One region of the Thalassospira sp. MBR-102 genome, then DNA from elsewhere that is predicted to be linked to it. Evidence: predicted binding sites of a transcription regulator. Region 1 holds the regulator's gene; each other region holds the start of a gene.
The links. Region 1 encodes PhoB, which activates phosphate uptake and scavenging genes when phosphate is short. Its sites were predicted from a motif close to TNTCATAAAACTGTCA; they were not measured.
Positions count from the first base shown of each region.

Region 2: a site for PhoB is predicted at 2,645-2,660, ahead of phnF (phosphonate metabolism transcriptional regulator PhnF). Genes of this name have one in related genera too.
Region 3: a site for PhoB is predicted at 2,475-2,490, ahead of ABIE64_RS09775 (inorganic phosphate transporter). Genes of this name have one in related genera too.
Region 4: a site for PhoB is predicted at 1,682-1,697, ahead of ugpB (sn-glycerol-3-phosphate ABC transporter substrate-binding protein UgpB). Genes of this name have one in related genera too.

Region 1 is NZ_JBEPTC010000002.1:177,825-183,568, forward strand. Features, by position in the region: gene ABIE64_RS04295 (calcium/sodium antiporter) at 1-320, opposite strand, end outside; gene ABIE64_RS04300 (cation:proton antiporter domain-containing protein) at 638-2,398, shown strand; gene phoB (phosphate regulon transcriptional regulator PhoB) at 2,461-3,156, opposite strand; gene phoU (phosphate signaling complex protein PhoU) at 3,174-3,896, opposite strand; gene pstB (phosphate ABC transporter ATP-binding protein PstB) at 3,918-4,721, opposite strand; gene pstA (phosphate ABC transporter permease PstA) at 4,723-5,744, opposite strand, start outside.
Region 2 is NZ_JBEPTC010000008.1:187,277-193,020, reverse strand. Features, by position in the region: gene ABIE64_RS14930 (alpha-D-ribose 1-methylphosphonate 5-phosphate C-P-lyase PhnJ) at 1-295, opposite strand, end outside; gene ABIE64_RS14925 (carbon-phosphorus lyase complex subunit) at 301-1,443, opposite strand; gene phnH (phosphonate C-P lyase system protein PhnH) at 1,445-2,053, opposite strand; gene phnG (phosphonate C-P lyase system protein PhnG) at 2,050-2,538, opposite strand; gene phnF (phosphonate metabolism transcriptional regulator PhnF) at 2,671-3,384, shown strand; gene ABIE64_RS14905 (trimeric intracellular cation channel family protein) at 3,394-4,029, opposite strand; gene ABIE64_RS14900 (diguanylate cyclase domain-containing protein) at 4,306-5,744, shown strand, end outside.
Region 3 is NZ_JBEPTC010000004.1:207,731-213,474, forward strand. Features, by position in the region: gene ABIE64_RS09770 (queuosine precursor transporter) at 67-612, opposite strand; gene ABIE64_RS09775 (inorganic phosphate transporter) at 873-2,402, opposite strand; gene ABIE64_RS09780 (AsmA family protein) at 2,573-5,744, opposite strand, start outside.
Region 4 is NZ_JBEPTC010000019.1:5,130-10,873, reverse strand. Features, by position in the region: gene ABIE64_RS22035 (ABC transporter permease) at 1-479, shown strand, start outside; gene ABIE64_RS22030 (ABC transporter permease) at 494-1,354, shown strand; gene ugpB (sn-glycerol-3-phosphate ABC transporter substrate-binding protein UgpB) at 1,797-3,095, shown strand; gene ABIE64_RS22020 (ABC transporter permease subunit) at 3,176-4,054, shown strand; gene ugpE (sn-glycerol-3-phosphate ABC transporter permease UgpE) at 4,068-4,922, shown strand; gene ABIE64_RS22010 (sn-glycerol-3-phosphate import ATP-binding protein UgpC) at 4,986-5,744, shown strand, end outside.

The DNA.
Region 1 (5,744 bases):
CCATCGCGCACAACCATGGTCCGCGATGCCGTAATCGGTTTTAGAACCGCTGTTGCGCCGAGGATCAAAAGAATATTGGCAATGTTAGAACCAACCACGTTCCCCATCGCGATGTCGCCCGACCCGGCAAGCGCCGCATTCAGCGACACGACAAATTCGGGGGCCGACGTCCCAGCGGCAACCACGGTCAAACCAACAATGATCTTGGAAACCCCCATCAACAGCGCCAGACCGACAGCACCGCGAACAATGAACTCACCACCGGCAGTCAAAAGCACAAGACCACCGATAATCTGCAAATAGGGGATGAACTGTTCCAATTCCGGCCTGCTCGTTTGGGGAAATTTCTGATTGTTCCATGCCCTTTTACGGGCCAGCGGAACATGGCATTGCGAACGTAGAATAGCAAGCTGCGTCGTCCCGTCGTAATACCATTCGTCACATCGGTGTGATGCGGTTCCCACACTGGCACGCATACCGAAAGCAATCGTCGCGGTCGCCTGCTCTTAAGACGTGTCATCCATCACAGATGCCCTCTCATACGCGAAATTTCCATAGAAATCATAGGGGTATTTCCGCTATCCTGATTTGAACGACTTCCTTTACACGCCTATCTGCGCCGGACGCATAATCCATCATGTCACACAGCGTTCTTTTCGAGCTGTTCCTTGTCCTGACCGCCGCGGTGATTGCCGTCCCGCTGGCACAGAAATTACGTGCGAACTCGATCATCGGTTTCCTGATCGGCGGCTTTTGCATCGGCCCTTTCGGTTTTGGCCTGATCAGTGACCGCGAAGACATTTCAACCGTCGCCGAGCTTGGCATTGTCTTTCTGCTGTTCATGATCGGTCTTGAATTGTCGCGCGAACGCCTGCGCGTGATTGGGGGCCGGTTCGCGACCCTTGGTTTCCTGCAGATCGGCGTCACGATGGCCGTGATGTTCGGTGTATTGCTGCTGATCAATTACGATATGCCCGCCTCCATCGTGATTGCCGGAGCACTGGCCCTGTCATCAACAGCCATTATCCTTAAACAGCTTTCCGATGAGCGCCAGTTGCACACACGTTTCGGGCGTGCAGCCCTTGCCATCCTGCTGTTGCAGGACGTTGCGGTTGGTCCCTTCCTGATCATGGTGCAGGCCGCAGGCAATGCCGGGAGCGAAACCAGCCCCTGGATCAGCGCACTAAGCGGTGTGGGGGCGGTTGCTGTATTGTTGCTGACCGGTCGTTATCTGCTGCCACGACTGTTTCGGTATATTGCGGCCCTTAAAAACCCGGAACTTTTTGCAATCGGGACCCTGTTTGTCGTTCTGGCTGCCAGCACATTGACCGAAGCCGCGGGCCTTTCAATGGCGCTTGGTGCCTTTATCGCCGGAGTAATGTTGGCCGAAACCGAATTCCGCCATCAGATCGAAGCCGACATTTCGCCATTTCGCGGTGTTTTCCTGTCGCTGTTCTTCATGTCTGTGGGAATGTCGGTCAATGCCAATGTGGTCATCGGTCAGGCCGGAACGATCATTTTGTGGCTGATCGGGCTTCTGGTCATAAAGGCAGCGGTTCTTTTCGGATTGTCCCTGCTGATCGGCTTTAACCGGGCATCGTCAATCCGGGTCGCCATGAGCCTGGCCGCCGGTGGTGAATTCGCCTTCGTCATGCTTGCACTGGCATCGCAGAACGGGGCGGTTCCGATTGACATCGCCGTGATGCTGATCCCGGTGGTTGCGATTTCGATGGGTCTGACGCCGACTTTGATTTCGCTCGGCCATCGCATCGAACAGAAGCTTCATCCCAAGGAAACCGATCAGCTAAGCGAGATCTCGGATGAAACCGACGGCATTCAGAAACATGTTCTGGTGATTGGTTGCGGGCGCGTGGGCCGGGTTCTGGCCCGTCTGCTGCGCACCAAGGAAATCCCGTTTATCGTTCTGGAATCCGATGCCCAACAGGTTTCGCGTGGCCGAGCCGAAGGTCTGCCGGTTTATTTTGCCGATGGGTCCCGACCGGAAACATTTCGTGCCGCCCATACCGAACAGGCCCATATTGCCGCCGTTGCCATGGGCAACCCGCACGCAACGGAAAAGACCGTCGCCTTGCTGCGACAGCATTATCCGCATCTGAAAATCTTTGCCCGTGCCCAGGACATCACCCATATCGGTCCGCTGTCACGCAGTGGTGCCGATGCAGCCATCCCAGAGGTACTTGAAACCGGTTTACGCCTGTCCGATCACGTTCTGGCGGCCTGCGATATCCCGCAGGAAGATATCGATATCGAAATAGCCAAGTTCCGGCGTGCCGATATGCTGCTGATGAACGAACTTGCCCCGCGCACCGCGCGCCAAAAAACCGAAGACCAGGCACAAAAAACTGCCAAACCGGCAAAATCCAGGAAAAGCACCTGAAACGCAAAGACCCCCATCACAATAATGGGGGTCTTTCGTTTCGTCTTCCGGAATAACCGCAATCAGGCGGCTTCGACATCCAGTGCATAACCCGCGGCACGAACCGTGCGGATCACATCGCGCGTTCCCTTGACGTCATTCAATGCCTTGCGCAGACGACGAATGTGAACGTCAACCGTGCGGGTTTCGACATAGATATTCGGCCCCCAAACCGCATTCAGAAGCTGCTCGCGCGAGAAAACCCGCCCCGGATGTTCCAGGAAATAACGCAGCAGACGGAATTCGGTTGGGCCAAGATGGATAGCCTTGCCGTTACGACTGACACGATGGGCGGCCAGATCCATTTCGATATCGGAATAGATCAACTGCCCTTGTGGTTGCGCCGGACCGGATCGACGCAGAAGTGCGCGAATACGGGCCAGCAATTCACCAATCGCAAACGGCTTGGTTACATAATCATCGGCCCCGGTATCAAGGCCGCGGATGCGGTCGCCTTCTTCGCCACGCGCCGTAACCATGATCACCGGCAAATCGCGGCTTTCAGGCTTCCGGCGGATCTGGCGGCAAACCTCGATCCCTGACATCACCGGCAGCATCCAGTCCAGAAGGACCAGATCGACATGGGTTTCGGCCAGAATTTTCAACGCTTCGTCACCGTCCCCGGCTTCGACAACCTGCATCCCCTCGCGTTCGAGGTTGTAGCGCAACATGGTTACGATTGCAGCTTCGTCCTCGACGATAAGAACCGTTGGGTCCATCTTCCTATGCTCCAGTGTCACTCATTCGGTTCTACGACGGCAAAGTTCGCCGCGTCATTTTTTGGCCGAGTATCCATCGGCAGGTCTTCGCCCTTGATCCGGTAATAGATCGTTTCGGCAATGTTGGTCGCATGATCGCCAATACGTTCGATATTCTTGGCGATAAACAGCAGATGGGTCGATGCCGTGATGTTACGCGGATCTTCCATCATATAGGTCAGCAGTTCACGGAACAGGGAATTGTACATATCGTCAACTTCCTGATCGCGCGCCCAGACACGCTGGGCCTTTTCCGCATCACCTTCGATATAGGCATCCAGAACGTCCTTGATGATTTCCTGGCACAGCTTGGCCATGTTCGGGATCACCTGAACCGGGCGGATCGGCGGCACCTGGTTAAGAACCTGCGCACGCTTGGCGATATTTTTCGCCAGATCACCGATACGTTCTAGATCGTTGGACAGTTTAAGCGCGGTCACCACCTGTCGCAGGTCATCTGCCATCGGCTGACGCAGGGCCAGAAGACGTACGGCAAAATCCTGCACTTCCTGTTCCAGCGTATCGATACGGTGATCGGAAAGAATGACCTTCTCGGCCAGTTCAGAATCCCGTTTAACGATCGCACGAATGGCGGAAATCAGCTGACTTTCGGCAAGCCCGCCCATCTGCGAAATGATGTTGTTCAGACGGGTCAGTTCTTCGTCAAACGAACTGACGATATGATGTTTGTCATCGACCATCGAAAATACTCCTGCCCGGACTTAACCGAAGCGACCCGTAATGTATCCCTTGGTGCGTTCGTCCTTGGGATTGGTGAAAATCTGATCGGTTTCGCCCACTTCGACCAGCTTGCCGAGATGGAAAAACGCCGTGCGCTGCGACACGCGGGCAGCCTGCTGCATGGAGTGCGTCACGATCACAATGGTGTAGTTCGAACGAAGCTCATCGATCAGTTCCTCGACCTTTGCGGTTGCAATCGGGTCAAGTGCCGAACACGGTTCATCCATCAGGATGACTTCGGGGCTGACGGCAACCGCACGTGCAATGCAAAGACGCTGCTGCTGCCCACCAGAAAGACCGGTTGCCGGTTCCGGCAGACGGTCTTTGACTTCTTTCAGTAGACCCGCCCGTTCAAGCGAGGTCATGACGATTTCATCGAGCTCGTCGCGCGAATTCACCAGACCGTGAATACGCGGGCCATAGGCCACGTTGTCATAAATCGACTTCGGGAACGGGTTCGGTTTCTGGAACACCATGCCAATGCGCGCGCGCAACTGAACAACGTCGATTGCCTTGTCATAGATATCACGGTCATCAAGCGTTACCTTGCCCTTGATCGTGACACCGTCAATCGTGTCATTCATGCGGTTCATGCACCGCAGGAAGGTTGATTTGCCGCAGCCCGACGGGCCGATAAGTGCTGTGACCTGGCGTTCGACAATGTCAAGATTGACATCAAAAAGCGCCTGGTTGTCGCCGTAGAAAAGATTGAGGTCACGGGCCGTCATTTTCGGGCTAGTGACTGACGGCTCTGCCGTCATTGCGCTTTGAGTTACAACAGCCATTTTACCACTTCCGTTCAAATTTCTTGCGCAGATACACGGCCAATCCGTTCATCAGGATCAGGAAGCCCAGCAAGACCATGATGGCCGCCGAAGTCTTCTCGACAAAGGCACGTTCCGGACTATCCGCCCACAGATAAATCTGCACCGGCAGAACTGTCGCCGGATCAAGTGCCCCGCCTGGGATATCAACAATAAACGCCACCATACCGATCATCAAAAGCGGTGCGGTTTCCCCAAGAGCCTGCGCCATGCCGATGATGGTCCCGGTCAGAATACCGGGCATCGCCAGCGGCAACACGTGATGGGTCACCGTCTGAACCGGCGACGCCCCAAGACCAAGGGCAGCCTGCCGGATCGACGGCGGCACTGCCTTGATCGCCGCACGTGATGCGATGATGATGGTCGGCAATGTCATGAGGGCCAGCGTCAGACCACCAACAACCGGGGCCGACCGCGGCAGGTGCATGACATTAAGGTAAACCTCAAGCCCGAGAAGACCGAACACGATCGACGGCACAGCCGCAAGATTGTTGATGTTGACTTCGACAATCGTCGTGAACCGGTTTCGCGGTGCAAATTCTTCCAGATAGATCGCCGCCAGAACACCAATCGGAAACGACAGTATCAGTGTCACAACCAGGGTATAGAAAGACCCGACCGCAGCGCCCCAGATCCCGGCCAATTCCGGTTCGCGGGAATCACCATTGGTAAAGAACCGCGTATGGAACTGCTTTTCGACCGATCCTTGAGAGACCAGTGTATTATACCAACCAATTTCCTGATCATTCAGGCGACGGTCGCCTTCGTCTGTGTTTGCACTGATATAACCTTTGTTGAGCATATCAAAGTCGTCACCGGAAATCAGCCAGACCTTCCGGGTCTGTCCGATCAGAGACGGATTTTCAAGCACCCTCTCGCGCAGATCATAAGATGCCCCGCCCGAAACAATGTCATAGAGATCACGCCGTTCGCTACGTCCGCTCACTTCCGGGAACTGTTTGCTCAGTGCATCCCTGATCAGAC
Region 2 (5,744 bases), on a different contig from region 1:
TGGCGGTCTTGGCAAAGAACTGCCGGATCGATACCGCATTGGTGGTGTCATCCGCGCCCTGATCGATGACCTTAAGCGTATCGTCCGGGCCGATGACGGCGGCGGTGACCTGCACCCCGCCGGTACCCCAGCCATAGGGCATCGGCATTTCGCGGCCAGCAAACGGCACCTGATATCCGGGGATGGCAACGGCCTTTAGCAGCGCGCGCCGGATCATGCGTTTGGTTTGTTCATCAAGATAGGCAAAATTATAGGCCGAAGATGCTTGCGCCGGATTATTTACGGTCTGTTCCATATTGGTTACTCCGCGGCTTCGGGTTGTGATCTGGCGTTTTTGGCATCGGCTGCATCCGCCTTTGCCAGACGTTCCAGCACTTCGGTACGCATGCGCCGGACAAGTTCAAGTTCGCCCTGGAAATCGACATAGTGCGGCAGCTTGATATGTTCGACAAAGCCGGTTGCCTGCACATTGTCGCTATGTTCCATGACGAATTCCTCGTCCTGGGCCGGGCCCATGACCTGTTCGCCCATTTCGCGCGCACGCATGGCGCGATCCACCAGCGCCATCGAAATCGCCTTGCGTTCGTTCTGACCAAACACAAGCCCGTAACCACGGGTGAATTGCGGCAGCTTGGTTTTTGATCCCTTGAACTTGTTGACGGTTTCGCATTCGGTCAGCTCGATATCGCCGATATCGATGGCAAAGCCGAGTTCTTCGGGTTCGATTTCGACCGCAACGCTGCCATAGCGGATTTCACCGACAAAGGCGTGGCTGTTGGCGTAGCCGCGCTGGGTGGAATAACCGAGCGCCAGAACAAAGCCCTCGTCCCCGCGGGCGAGATTTTGCAGGCGCAGATCACGATCCGCCGGGAATTTGACCGGCTCGCGCGTCAGATCGGCGACCGGGGCGTCATCATTGGTCGGGTTGGGTTCATCCTGTATCAGGCCCTCGTAATTCAGAAGGTCGTCAAGAACGCGGGGCATGGTTTCATCCACCGGATGATCGGCGGTGTGGGCGGTTGCCGGTTCCTCGCCATTGGCCATCAGGGTGAAATCAAGCAGGCGGTGGGTGTAGTCAAATGTCGGGCCGAGAATCTGCCCGCCCGGCAAATCCTTGAAAGTTGCCGAAATGCGGCGTGCGATATCCATTTCGGCGGTTTTGACCGGCTTGGAAAAGGCAAAACGCGGCAATGTCGTGCGATAGGCGCGCATCAGAAAGATCGCCTCGATCAGGTCCCCGCGACCCTGCTTGATGGCAAGGGCGGCCAGATCGCGGTCATAAAGCGATCCTTCGGCCATGACGCGGGTGACGGACAGCGACAATTGCTGTTCGATCTGGCTGGTTTCAATTTCGGCAACGTCCCTGTCGCCACGGCGTTTTTCGGCCAGAAGCCGGTGGGCATTGTTGATGGCGCGTTCGCCACCTTTGACGGCTACATACATTTTATCTGACCTCGATCCGGGTGGTGCGCGGAAGGGCGGCGATTTTGCGATCTGCGGCAAAGACGACATCGACACCGCAGGGGAACAGATGATGGTTTTCCGCGCGCCATGCGTGGAAGGCGGCAGGCAGGCCGGGCACGGAAAGGTTCTGGCTTTCCTTGATGCCGGGGCCACGCAGGATCATGTCGGCCTTGTCCGATATGTCTTCGACCATCAGGATCAGGGTTGCCGACTGATCGGGATATTCGGCATTGCCAAGCGCCAGATCGGTGATGAAACCAAGATCACCATCAAGGCGGGCGACGGCAAAATCGGAAGCGGACGGTGTGCCGGTGATCGGGCTGCCGCAATGGAATTTCAGATGGGCATTGGCAGCGTCCGATGCGCAATCAGGTGACAGCCAGATTGTCGTATCCATATCGGCCATGGCCAGCAGAAAGGCGGTTGCGGATTTGTTCAGCCCGGCCGGTGCCGGGATATCAAGCGGCAGATCGTAAATCCGACCGGGATGCGCCATGGCATCCAGAAGGGTGCGAAACACGGCATTGGACTCAAAGGCGGCATTTTCAAAACCGCGCAGCAATTCGGGGGACCGTGGTTGCAGGGTCATTCGTCTTCTCCGCGGACAAGGGTAAAGAAATCGACCTTGGTGGCGGCAACCTTGCGGGCGTTTTCGCGTTTTGCCTCGGCCTGCTGGCGGGCGAGCATGTCGATGAAATCGGACGCGGCGTCGTCGCGTTGCATGATGGCATCAAACAGGGCGGCATATTGCGCCTGTATCTTGTCGCGCCCCTTGACATAGGAATGACCGACGGTGCCGTCGGACAAAGTGACCGCGCAGCGTGTGACGGTCATTTCGCCAAGGTTGAAGCGCTGCCCGGCCCCACCGGCGCGACCGCGCACCATGACCATGCCGATTTGCGGTTCGCGCAGGTGGCTCCATTGCACATCGGCAAAATGATCGTGCCATTCCTGTTCAAGAATTGTGCGGCCTGTCCGCGCCAGCACCGCCATCCAGCGTTGGCGTGCCTGTGTGGCGGGATCGATGTTCGATCCCTGGTCTGATCCGGATTGCGGGGCGGGTTGCGCCGTCATCTGTTTGATCCTTCTATGCGGGTATCGACAAATTCAAAATTTGTCTAGACGTCTATACATATTCACGTTATAAGACGATTACGCGGGCTTGGCAAAGGCCTTGCGGTGAAAGTTTTGTGAATGGGGATTTCGATGAATTGGGAAATCGGGCTATCTATCTGGAAGCAAATCGAAAAACAGCTTCTTGCCGATATTGCCAGCGGGGTCTTCGCGCCCGGCGATAAAATGCCGACCGAGATGGAACTGGTCCGCCGATTCGGCGTGAATCGCCATACGGTGCGACGTGCGATGTCAGCCCTTGTCGATGCCAATGTCGTGCGTGTCGAACAGGGACGGGGGGCATTTGTCCAGGAACAGATTCTGGATTATCCGCTTGGTGCCAAAACGCGGTTTTCCCAGATCGTATCGGGCCGTCATCGATTGCCCGACAAGAGATTGATTTCGTCAGAAATCCTGAAAGCCAGTGCAACCATCGCCCAGTTTCTGGATGTCAAACCGGGGACGCGGGTTGTCGAATTGTTTTCAGTATCGGAGGCCGATGGCATTCCGCTGGCGGTGGCGACAAGCTATCTGCCGGTTGCGCGGTTCGAGGGAATTGTCGAGATATTTACCCAGACAAAATCCCTGACCGAAGCTTTCAGGCATTTCGGGATTGATGATTACAGCCGCAAAACCACCCGCATCAGTGCCCAGTTGCCATCATCACGTGTGGCAAGCCTTTTGAAACAGGCCAAAAACCGGCCGGTGATATCGACGGAAAGTGTCGATGTCGATTCTGCCGGTGTACCGATTGAATACGGGATTACCGCCTTTTCCAGTGACCGGGTGCAGTTGATTGTCGAGTAGCAGACAGGTTCAGTATTCCCGCCCCGGACGGGCCCTATAGACCGGGAAGCTGAGTTTAAACCATATGGCACTTGCGCGCAGGGCGAAGGAACAGAGGAACGCGATCAGGGCGACAGGGGCACGGGGAAGCGACAGTATATCGGTGCCGATCACATAGATGGACGCGCCGAGAAGCGCGCAGGTAATGTAAATTTCCGGGCGCAGGATCAGCGGGATTTCGTTACACACCACATCACGGACCATGCCGCCAAATGTGGCCGTGATGGTGCCAAGGATGATGGCAACCAATGGCGATACGCCAAGGTTAAGGCCGATAGCCGCCCCCGTCACACCAAACATCGCAAGACCAAGCGCATCAAGCCAGATCAGCGCGACATAACGCCGTTCAACCAGATGGGCGGTGAAATAGGTGAAGACGGCACTGCCGATACAGGTAATGACCCAGGCCGGGTCCCTGATCCAGAAAACCGGTGTGGCGCCGGTGATCACGTCGCGTACCGTCCCGCCGCCGATGCCGGTAAAGGTCGCGATCAAAACGAAGCCGACAATATCCATCTGGCGCCGCGATGCTTCCAGCGCGCCGGTCACGGCAAAAACGGCAACGCCGGTCAGTTCGAGCCAATAAATAATCTGGGTAATTGTCATAATGTCGCTTCAACACCGTTTCAGATATGCAGTCTTATCGGATCGATCTGACTTGCCGGATGGCATAGAATTTCAGTATCACCGATTTTTCAGTATGTTTGGTGCCATCATGCCAAACGTAAGATGGCTTTGGAAAATGTTTTCCCCGTTCGTCTTAAAAAGCCGTGAGCGCGGTCTTATATGCAGCACACGATAAGCTGCATGTCTTAAAAATGACGGCATATAAATCGGGCAATCGCAAATAAGGCTGTCCGTAGGGAAGTGAGAGGATTGACTGTGAAAAGCTTTTCGCAGGTGGGTGTCCGTGTCCAGATCGCGCTGGTCACTGCTGTGCTTGTTGCGGCACTTGCCGGCATCATGAGCTATGTCGTTGGTCAAAGGTCGGCCGACGTTCTGACAAGGCAGATCGGCACTGGTGTGGCCGATGTTGCCCTGCAAATGGCAGACGAGCTTGATCGCACGATGTGGACCCATCGCGGTGAAGTCGCGGTTCTCAGTACCTTGCGCGCGATCCGAAACCTGAATGACATTGATCAGGCCAGCGAACTGATCAACCGGTTGCAGCATGAATTGCCAATTTTCACATGGATCGGCGTGCTGGATGCGGATGGCACCGTTGTTGCCGCTACGGGGGATATTCTGGTCGGCACGGATGCTTCGGCACGGCCGGTTTTTGAGTTTGGCCGCAAGGAGATGTTCATTGGCGATGTCCATGACGCCAAATTGCTGGCCGAAAAATTTCCGGGCCCGACCGGCGAGCCGATCCAGTTTGTTGATATTGCCGTTCCGTTGCTAAACGATGCCGGTAACTTCAATGGTGTTCTGGCAACGCATCTGAGCTGGGAGTGGGCGAATACGGTAAGGCGCAACCTGTTCGCAGGCCAGGGTTTGCATCGGAGCGTTGATATCTTTGTCATCAGTGCCGATGGCACGGTCCTGCTTGCGCCGGATTTTGAAAGGGCGGGCCAGAAGCTTGATCTTGATCTGAAAAGTGCAAACGACACGCCGAATGCTGGCTGGCAGATTGCCCGCTGGCCCGATGGCAATGACTATCTTACGGGGGCGGCACCGGCCGATGGCCACCTTGATTATGCCGGGCTTGGCTGGACTGTGCTTGTGCGCCAGCCGGTAACCTCGGCATTGATGCCGGTCAACGATTTGCGTTCCGATATTCTGGCGCTGGGCCTTGGTCTTGCGGTGCTGTTTAGCATCATTGCCTGGTGGGGGGCTGGTTTCATCGTCGGCCCGCTGGTCAGGATCGCGAATGCCGCCGGGGAGCTTAAACGTGGTGAGATCGAAAACCTGCCACAGGTTGCAGGGGCGCGCGAAATCCGCACGCTTTCAAGCAGCCTGAACAGTCTGGTCGTTAAACTGACCGAGAAGGACAACGCCCTTGGCGAGATGAAGCATATTGCGCATCATGATCCCCTGACCGGGCTTGGCAACCGTCTGGCACTGGATGTTTATTTCGAACATGCCCTGGCACAGGCCAACCGCCAGCGCAGTCAGCTTGGCGTTCTTGTTCTTGATCTGGACGATTTCAAACCGATCAATGACCGGCTGGGGCATGCGGCAGGGGACGAGGTGCTATGTGAAGTTGCCCGTCGGCTGCGTCGCTGTGTGCGCGGTGGGGATCTGGTTGCCCGCACCGGCGGGGACGAGATGGTCATTGTTTCGCATCTTGGCGAAAACGGTGTGACCGAAATAGGTGCATT
Region 3 (5,744 bases), on a different contig from region 1:
GAGGGGCGCCTTATACCGCCCCCCTTTGCAAAATCACAAGACGCCCGCCGGAATATCAGCCCTGCATCACCCTTTTGCCGGTTCGATATTCAGGCGCGGGGTAATAATTGCCATCAGCAAACGGAACGGTGCCAGACAGGTCAGCGCCATGATGATCTTGGCGCTGAAATCGCCCATCGCCCATGTATGCCACGGAAGCCCGGTACCGACAAAAGCGATGGAAAAGAACAAGGCCGTATCCACCGCCGACCCGATCCCCGATGAGATCAGCGGGGCTTTCCACCAGGTCGCCCGGCGCAGCCTGTCAAACACCGTCACGTCAAGCATCTGCGCAATCAGAAACGCCGTGCCCGATGCAATCGCAATGCGCGTATCGGCAACGATCAACGACAGAACAACCGCAATCGCAAACCCGGCCAGCACGACAAGGCGTGCCGCCGCTGCCCCGCGTGCGCGGTTGGTCAGGTCAGTCACCAGAAACGCCACCGGATAGGTAAACGCCCCATAAGTCAGCCAATCGGCCAAAACGCCCGGCAGCGGATATTCAACCAGAATGTTCGATGCAACAACCGTCACGGCCATTGCCAGAACGCCAATAATGATGGCTTTCATCGTTTTTCCTTAACCAAAATCCTGACCAAAAGCAGAACGCACGCATAGGAAATCTCGCGGCCCACTTTGATTGGGCGACGATTCGGCACGGGTTTGTTTCAAATTATGTCGCGGTAATTACGCTTGCAGGCCCCAGGCGTCAAGGAAAAACGGCGGTCAGACAAAGCCTGACCGCCGCTGCAGATCGCCACAAGCTGCTCCGGGGAAAAGGAGGAGCACCGTGCCGCGAAACGTCAATTCTGCGCCTAATTCCGACGGAATTAAAGCATGATCCCGCGAATGGTGAAAAACAGCAACGCGCCAAGGAACGCCCCGGCCGGAACCGTGATCACCCACGCGGTCGCAATCGTCACCGCATACCGACGCCGCACCAGCAACCGCTTGCGCAGTTTCTTCTCGGCCTTTTCGGCCTGTGCCGGGTCAAGCTGACGCAGGGCTTCGATATGCTGTTTCTGTTCGTCACTTTCCGGTTCCGCACCGACCAGCATCGGCGCACTATCCATCCGGCGACGATGGCTTAGCGTTTCACGCAGGAACCCGACCCCAAACACCGCACCAACCGCAATATGGGTCGAACTGACCGGAAGACCCAGCGCGGATGCCACAATCACCGTCAAAGCCGCCGACAGCGCCACGGTATAGGCCCGGATCGGATCAAGCTTGGTGATTTTCGATCCGACCGTCTTGATCAGTTTCGGCCCGAACAGGATCAGACCGGCAGAAATACCAATCGCCCCGATCACCATCACCCAGATCGGGATCGGGGCCGATGTCACGATCTCGCCGCTATCAACACCCGAAACGATGGCGGCCAACGGTCCAATGGCATTCGCCACATCATTTGATCCATGCGCGAATGACAGAAGGGCTGCGGACACGACCAGCGGAATGCGAAACAGCGATGCGATTTCCTTGCGCCGCCCGGTCATGTTACGCGACGCATGCAGCACGGCCTTGCGGGTCGGCAACAGGGTGACGAAAAAGGCTGCGATACCGATAACAATGACCTGCCACGTATCAGCAGCCCAGATCTTTTTGATCCCCTTCATCATCAGATACATGGTGAAGGCCGATACCATCACACCGACCAAAATCGGCACCCATTTGCGAGCCGCTTCGACGCAATTTTCGGTATACAGAATCTTGAACTTGATAAAGGCAAGGAACGCGGCTGCGATCACCCCACCCAGAACCGGTGAAATCACCCAACTTGCGGCAATCGTGCCCATGGTCGGCCAATTGACCGCGCCAATGCCGACGGCTGCCATCCCCGCCCCCATCACACCGCCAACGATGGAATGGGTGGTCGATACCGGCGCGCCCAGCCATGTAGCAAGGTTAAGCCAAAGGGCGGCTGCCAGAAGGGCCGCCATCATCGCCCAGACAAAGGTCTGTGCATCGGGCATCTGGGTCGGGTCGATAATGCCGTTCTTGATCGTGCCAACAACATCGCCACCGGCGATAATCGCCCCGGCTGCTTCAAACACGGCTGCAATCAAAAGGGCGCCAACCATGGTCAGCGCCTTTGAACCAACCGCCGGACCAACATTGTTGGCCACGTCATTTGCACCGATATTCAGTGCCATGTAACCGCCGATCACCGCAGCGGCGATCAGAAATCCGCTTTGCGGCAGGCCGCCCATGTGAAAGGCGACAAAGGCGCTGCACGCCAAAAGAAAGACAAGCGCAAGTCCGAGCTTCGCACTCAGGGAGGCAGTCTCTCCGGCACCCGCATCCATGCGGCGCTGCCATTTGAGATCCTTATCCAGAGCGGTTTTCTTTGCGACCATGATCAACCGTTACTTAAAAAGGGAATCGACGCGCGGATCATGTCGAAGCAAACCCGGTTTGTTAAGGTTTTTTTGCCTTTTTATGACAGCCATGTCCCGACCGCATCCCGCCAATAGCAAAACGGCCCCGCACTGCAGGGCCGCTTTACGTTTGGAACAGTTGTGAAAAGTTATCGACCGAACTGGTTCAGAAGCCCTTTCAGAACATCCTTGGCCGCATCCTTGCCCGAACTTCCCGATCCGTTATCGGATGAACCACTCCCGCCCAGTGCCTTATCAAGGATATTATCCAGAACCTTGATCGCGACCTTGTCCATGCGGCCGGTAATCGCCGGGTTGCTGATATTGCCCTTGGCGTAAACGCTAAATGGCGGCAACTCTTCGATTTTCTCGGAAAAATCGAAATCGGCCTGCGTATCCATCTGCCATTTCGGCAGATCAAGGGTCGCATCGGCATCCGCCGTCCCCACACGCGATGTCGCTTCGACACGGGTGGTTTTGGCAATCCCGTTGGTGATGGCAATGTCGGCTTCAAGGGTCTGAACCAGATCGTTGTTACCAACCCCTTCAACCACCATCGCCTGCGGGCCCTGCTGTAACAATGCCTGAATGTTCAGCTTCGGATCAGCAGACCGTTTATCGGCATTGCTGAACCGGACATTATTCAGGACAAGGTTCGCCGTGCCATTCAACGCACTGATCAGCTTGCGCGATGTATTGCCCGATGCGGTGACATCAAACTTCGTCGCCGCCCCGCCGATCACCGTGTCATTGGCAACCCGGATCGGGGTCAGCTTTTCGATATCCGCCCCGTCAAGATTACCTTTAAGCGCCAGTTTCGGCGTATCGGAATTGCGCGCATCAAACGTGCCATCAATCGACAGATCACCATCGCCCAGAAGGCCGGTGAATTTCTCGATGGTCAGAAGCCCGGTCACGAGTGTCGCCTTCAAATCAGGCTTCACAAGGCTGTAGGTATCGAAATCAAGCTGATCAAGTGCGACCGTGATATCGGCATCAATCGACCGCAGGGCCGACACATCAATCACCGTATCATCCCACGGCGTGCCGTCACGGGCATCAACAGTCGTAACCTTCATCGTGGTCGGCATATTGAAAGCCGCCCGGCGCGCACCGCTACCGCCTTCGGGCATCAGTCCGGCCCGTTTTGCCGCGGGCACGAACGGATCAACATTCAATACCCCGCCTGAAAGGGCCACGGCCAGTTTCGGCTGCGCCCCGGTGGCGTCGAAATCAACATCACCCCTGGTTTCAAACGGACCGATCCCGAACTTCGCGATATCAAGCGCGATATTCTTGGCATTGCCCTTGACCGTACTGTCCAGAACCAGACGCCCCAGATTGCCCGATGGCTCATAGGTCGGTGCCAGCAACGGCAACACACGGTTCAGGCTTGATGCCTGCATCGCAAGTTTGCCATCAATGCCCGGTGTTGCCCCGAACAGGTCGCTCAGCACCCCGTTCAATGCCACCTGCATCAACGGGTTGGATACATCAAGATCAAGGTTCGGGCCGGTCACCGGGCCATTCAGCCCGATATTGGCCTGAATGCTTTTATATTCGCTGGCCGGTGCCGGAAGCGTCATACCGGTCAGCTTCGCCAACGGCGCCAGCGTTTTGGCCGTGACTTTAAGCTTGATCCCCTCGAATGCCGGAACAGCCACATCGCCACGGAACACACCGCTGGCACTGGCCGAAAGCCCGGCCGCATCGGCCACTGCAAAATTGTTCAGCGTGATCTGCGAACCGCTCAGGCTGCCATCAATCGAAATGCCCTTGATCGACACACCCGATGAAATGATTTCATCAGCCGCCAACCGATAATTGGCCGCAACACCATCAAGCGGTGCCAGCGCATCCTTGATCATCCTGACCATGGCATCACCGCCCGCCGCGGGTCCCGACGACGGGGCCGCATCCGAACCGTTCGCTGCCGTGCCGGAATCCGTTGTTGCGGAATCGTTGCCCGCTGGGCTTGCCGCATCGCCATTTCCGGCGGCTGGTGCTGCCGAAACATACTGATCCAGATTGATACGATCGAGCTTAAGACCAATACCAAGTGCCGGAAGCCCCTCGCCGCTCAGATTGGCGACAATCGCACCGCGAATGGCCGTATCATCAATCCGCATATCCAGATCGGAAATATCAAGCTTGTTCGGTGTCCCCTTGACCCCACCGGTCAACGAGAAACGACGCAACCGGTCCGCCCGGATGCCATCAACATCCACCCCAAGCCAGCGCGCCACCGCCCGAATATTTTCCGATGCCATCTCATAGGAAAGGGCCGCACTCGGCTTCGGACCTTCGCCCGAAATGCTACCAAACACCGAGAAATCCGTCCCCCCCGGCAAACCGGCGGAAACTTCGTTCAATGTGATCTTGCTGTTGGCAATCGCGGCATTGATCCGAGCATTGTGAACCGGCGTCTGGTTATAGATCAGGGTTTCAACTTCGAAATCAATCGATGCCGTCAGATCAGCCGGGATCATCGGACCATTGGCCGCACCCGATGTCTTGTCGCCCTGCGACGGGATGGATTGCCCACCCGCATCGCCCGCCGATCCATTTTCCGGGGTCGCCATGCCGCTGTCGCCCGTGCTGCCCGCGCCTGTGTCCGGGGCGTCACCATCGCCCATATGCGTCAGCACAAGGATTGAATCAAGATCAAGCTGATTGAAACGCAGCGCCACATCGGCCCGCATTTGCGGGTCCTGATCAATCGCAATTGCCCCCGATCCACGGGTTTCACCAAACCGGATCGACAGGTCATTAACCGTGACAGATTTGGCATTGGCGGCAACCTGCCCGCCCAGATTGAACGGCTTGGCGGCGATATCGGGGATGTCGGCACCGTCGCCTGCAATCCGAAGGGCCGCTTCGCGCAGATCATCAAACTTGCCGTCAATCTGGCCGTTAAAGCCCGGATATTCCGCCGAAAGATCAACCTGACCGCTTAAATTGATACCGCCATCGACCTTGTCGATGCCAATCTGCATGCCGACCGGGAACGGGCCGGTCTGGCTGATTTCGCCGACATTGAAATTAAACGTCAGCGGAATCCCGCGATAGAAAACATATCCCTCGCCCTTTGCCGGACCATTCAGGCTGTCGGCCGAAACGCCAAGGGTCAGCCCCTCGATCCGCTCCGTGCTGCCCGGTGTGTGATAAAGGATTGTCGCATTTTCGATTTCTAGACGGTCAATCTGGATCGTGCTGGCAAAATCGGATGATCCGGCGTCGCTTCCGCCCGATTGTGCATCGGGTGCCGCCTGTTCACCATTCGGTGCCGGGGATGCGGATGGCGGTGTCGTGATCGTGCCG
Region 4 (5,744 bases), on a different contig from region 1:
AAAGCGGTGTGATCAGCAATTTCCTGCAATGGGCCGGGATCGCCGATGGGCCTGTTGAGATGCTTTATAATGATGCCACCATCATGGTGGGGCTTGTATACACGTCGATGTTGTTCATGGTCGTGCCTCTTGTGTCAGTACTTGACAGCCTTGACGACAGTTTGATTGAGGCAGGCTATGACCTTGGCGGAAATGCATTCACGGTGACACGCGATATCGTCATTCCGCATGCCATGCCCGGAATCGCGTCAGGCTGCATCGTTGTTTTCATGCTGACACTTGGTAACTATCTGACCCCGAACCTTTTGGGCGGCAAGGATAGCCTTTGGTTTACCGAGCAAATCTATACACAGTTCATCACGCGGTTTAACTGGGAATCCGGATCGGCATTCGGGTTCCTGTTGCTGGTTCTGTCATCGATGATTGTTTGGATCGGTCTGAAGCTGAGCCGCCAGACACTCTCAGAAACCGTGAGCTGAGGGAGGAAACCGCCGTGATTCCGAGCATTCCGCAGCCGCGCTTTTACAAAGGCATTTACGCAGGGTATATCGCTCTATTTTTCATCTACCTTAGTGCGCCGTTGATTGTTGTTGGTGTGTTTGCCTTCAATGATAGCCTGTTCCCGTCCATGCCATGGGGGGGAGGCACTCTCAAATGGTTCTTTGGTAGCGACGGTCCGTATATCGGAATATTCAATGACGGCAAGTTACTGGAAAGCGTTGGGGTTTCAGCCTTTGTCGCATTTTGGGTGACCTTGCTGTCGGTTACTGTCGGAACCTGCAATGCGTTCCTGTTTGAACGTGCGCAGTTTCCGGGCAAAAATCTGCTTTATGTGGTGGCGTTGTCGCCCTTGGTTATTCCCGGGGTCATATTGGGCATATCGATTCTGGTCTTTTCCAATGCCATTGCAAACGGAATTGAAGAAGCGATTGGATGGGATCTTGATTTCCTGCGACCGGGGCTGTTTCTGGTGATTATCGGACAATTTGCCTTTATCACTACGATAACGACGCTGGTGATTTCTGCGCGTCTTCGCAAATTTGACATCAGCCTGGAAGAAGCCGCACTTAATCTTGGTGCCACACGACAGGCAGCTCTTTGGACGGTTACCATCCCATTCCTGAAACCGGCATTGATCGGGGCGGGGATCGTTGCATTCCTGATGTCGTTTGAAAATTTCAACACAACACTGATGCTAGTCGGATCTGATGCGCCGTTGACCATTGCCATGTTTGACCGCCTCAAACAGGGATCAACACCGGTTCTGAACGCGCTGTCCCTGCTGCTTATGGTGGTTTCCGGCGGCTTGGCATTGCTTTCCGTTTTTGTTCAGCGTGACAGGAATTCCACCTGAGATTACAGCGTCAAGATGCAGCGATCCATGTTCGCAAATGAACATTGAACGGGTATCCTTTGGGTACCCGTTTTGCATATGCAAATGGAGTTGTTGCAATGCATTATTGCAAGTGCATGACTTTGTAATATTTTTGAAAGTGCCGAAAAATATGGGGAAATGTTAAATGTGCGCATGTGAAAGACATTTATGCCATTCATCAGGATTGAAAGCCTTTGCAAGCTGTTCGATTTATGAGATGTTCATATGAACATTTGAAGGGGTCGAATGCACGCTAAAAAGCAAAAACTGACAGTTTTTAAGGTCATTTCGCGCATCAAAAGTAAATTTCCGAAAACTGTCACTTGAGGAAACGTCCCCCTCGAATGAAAACGAATGCGTTGTGTCGACCGATCAACAGGCGGTTGGCGCGAACGAGTTTTTATTTGGGAGATAGAAGATCATGTTTCGCAAAACCCTGATGGCAGCAGCAGCTGTGTTCGCACTGGGCGGCACAGCGAATGCTGCGACCGAGATCACCTGGTGGCATGCCATGGACGGCGCACTGGGCGATGTCGTCAATCAGATCACTGCTGACTTCAACGCCAGCCAAGACGAATACCAACTGGTTGCTGTGAACAAGGGCGGTTACGAAGACACGATGACGGCCGGTATTGCTGCTTTCCGCGCGAAAAACCAGCCGAACATCATCCAGATCTTTGATGCCGGTGCTGCAACCATCATTAACGCCAAAGGCGCTGTTAAACCGGTTCAGGACCTTATGCAGTCAAATGGTGTCAAGTTTGACATCAATGATTACATCCCGGGGGTTCGCTACTTCTATGCCGATTCCGACGGCAAGATGATTGGCATGCCGTTCAACAGCTCGACCCCGCTGCTTTATTTCAACAAAGATGCGCTGGCCAAAGCCGGTGTTGAGGTGCCGAAAACCTGGCAGGAATTCGAAGAAATCGCACCGAAGCTGAAAGAAGCCGGTTTCGAAGGCCTTGCCGAGTCACACAGCCCGTGGATCTTCTTTGAAAACTTCATGTCGCGTCACAACCTTCAGATGGCAACCGCCAACAATGGTTATGACAGCACGGATGTCGAACTTCTATACAACAATGACGCGCTGAAAGATCACTGGAAGCACGTCAAAGAATGGAAAGATGCCGGTTATTTCGGTTACTATGGCCGCGCATGGGGCGCCAACCAGGACGCCTTCCTGCAGCAGAAAGCCGCAATGTGGCTCGGTTCTTCCGGCTCGTTCGGTGGTCTGAAAAAATCTGCACAGTTTGAATTTGGCACTTCGACCCTTCCATATTGGGAAGGCGTTGGTGACGCGCCGAAATCGACCTTCATCGGTGGTGCCTCGCTGTTCGCATTCTCTGGCCACAGTGCAGAAGAAGATGCCGGCGTTGCCAAATTCTTCGAGTTCCTGACCAAACCGGAAACCCAGTTCTACTGGCACAAAGAAACCGGTTATGTTCCGATCACCACCGCGGCCTACGAACTTGCCAAGAAAGAAGGCTACTATAACGAAAGCCCGGACGCCGAAGTCGGCATTCAGCAGCTTTCCGAAGAAGGTGGAGAGTGGACCAAAGGTTATCGCCTTGGTTTCTACGTTCAGATCCGTGAAGTCATCTATCGCGAAGTCGACAAGATGATGAATGGTGAAGCAACCATCGATCAAGCTTTTGCTACGATCGAGGAAGAAGGCAATGCGCTTCTGAAACGCTTCCACGATACCTATTCGAACTAAGCATTATCTCGCTGACAGGGCGGCTTTTACCGGCCGCCCTGTTTTTCGATTCCTGGACCGGTCTTGGGGTTGCGTCAGCAATGAAACGCGTACAATTCGGGCACAGCCCGGTGCCATACTTTTTTGTGGCACCACAAATTCTGATTATTGCGATATTTTTCCTGTGGCCTGCCGCACAGGCAGTTTACCAGTCTTTCCTGCTTGAGGACGCCTTTGGCATGTCCTCGCAATTTGTTTGGTTCCGAAATTTTGAGGATGTGCTTTCGAGCAGCAGCTGGCTGAAGTCAGCCATTTTCACAGCTGTCTTTTCCTTCCTTGTGGCATTCATTTCCATCGCGATTTCGCTGTTTCTTGCCGTTCGGGCCGATGAAGTGATCCGTGGAGCCAAATCATATAAAACGCTTTTGATGTGGGGATATGCCGTTGCGCCGCCTGTGGCTGGCTTGCTGGGCAATATGTTGTTCAACCCGTTGATGGGCGATCTATACAAGCTGTTCAACAGCTTCGGGTTTGAGTTCAATCACATCCAGAATGCGAATGATGCGGCATTTGTCGTGACGCTGATTGCCGTGTGGAAACAGGTCAGTGTGAATTTCATTTTCTTCCTGTCAGGTTTGCAGGGAATTCCGAAATCGGTAACTGAAGCCGCTACGCTGGATTGCAAAAGTGCGGAACGTCGTTTCTGGACGATTACCTTCCCGCTGCTGGCGCCAACCACATTCTTCCTGATGGTGATCAACCTGACCTATGCGTTCTTTGAAACGTTCGGGATCATCGATGTTTCGACCAAGGGATCACCGGGGGGTGCGACAGCAACCCTTGTTTACAAGGTTTATGTCGACGGATTCCTTGGAGCGGATATGGGCGGTAGTTCGGCGCAATCCGTGCTGCTGATGATCATGGTCAGCGTGCTGACTGTATTCCAGTTCCGATTTATCGAACGCAAAGTGCATTATTAGGGGGGGACGCGTCATGTATCAGTCAAAATGGCGTTCTATTACCAATCATGTGATCCTTATTCTTGGATCGCTCTTTATGATCCTGCCGGTATGGATTGCGTTCGTTTCATCGACCCATACGCGTGAATTTCTGTTCCAGAACGGCTTGCAGTTCTGGTTTGGCGGACATTTCCTTGAAAATTACGGCGCGATCTTGTTTGACACGGCGGCAACAAAAGGCCGTGTTACTGCGCTTGAAATGCTGTTTAATAGCATGGTTCTTGGACTTGGCTTTGCGATTGGCAAAGTCATCATTTCAATGATGGCGGCATATGCGATCGTCTATTTCCGCTTCCGGCTTGCGGTGCCGATATTCTGGGTCATTTTCTCGACCCTTTTGCTGCCTCTTGAAGTGCGAATTGTGCCATCCTACGAGGTGGTATCAAGCCTTGGGCTACTCAATACCTATACCGGCTTGATCCTGCCGCTGATTGCGTCGGCAACGGGTACGTTTTTCTTCCGTCAGTTTTTCAGATCTGTTCCGGATGAGCTTTTGGAAGCCGCGCGTCTGGATGGGGCAGGGCCGCTTCGTTTCTTCATCGATATTCTGGTGCCGCTTTCGGTCACCATGATTGCCGCGATCTTTATCATCATGTTTGTGGTTGGCTGGAACCAGTATCTTTGGCCGTTGCTGATGACTACTGATGATCAGCTTTACACCATCGTGATCGGGATCAAGCAGGTTTATAATTCGCTTTATGAAGGCGGCCAGATTCCGCAGTTCCCCAAGGCATTTGCACTGACAATCATGGCAACCATCCCGCCGGTACTGGTGGTGGTGATTTTCCAGCGAATGTTCGTAAAAGGTCTGGTCGAAACCGAAAAATAGGCTCGATCAACCATTTGATATCAGTGATTTAAAGATACACAGATCCGCATACAGGATACGAAAATGGCAACTGTTACCCTTAATCGGGCTGAAAAAACCTATGACAATGGCTTCAAGGCTTTGCATGGTATCGATCTTCATATTGGTGACGGGGAATTCACCGTTCTGGTCGGCCCGTCGGGCTGTGGCAAATCAACACTTCTGCGAATGATCGCGGGCCTTGAAAGCATTACAGGTGGCGAGATCAAAATCGATGACCGGGTTGTCAACAATGTTGCGCCGGCTGATCGTGACATCGCGATGGTGTTTCAGAACTATGCGCTTTATCCGCATATGACCAACTATGCCAACATGGCGTATGGTCTTAAAAATCGCGGATACAGCAAGGTGGAAATCGACACCCGCGTTCGAGATGCCGCCAAGATTCTTCAGCTTGACGATTATCTGGAACGCAAACCGCAGCAGCTTTCGGGCGGGCAGCGCCAGCGTGTGGCAATGGGGCGTGCAATTGTGCGCGAACCAAAGGTTTTTCTGTTTGATGAGCCGCTGTCGAACCTTGATGCAAAGCTTCGTGTCGATATGAGGCTTGAGATCAAGAACCTTCAGCAACGTCTTGGAATTACTTCAGTTTATGTGACGCATGATCAGGTCGAAGCCATGACACTGGCAGATCGCCTGATTGTCATGAATGCTGGCGTTGCCGAACAGATTGGCACGCCGATTGAAATATATGAAAAACCGGCCAGCCTCTTTGTCGCAAGCTTCATCGGATCGCCGTCAATGAACTTCCTAAACGGGACGGTTTCGGATGACAAAAGCCAC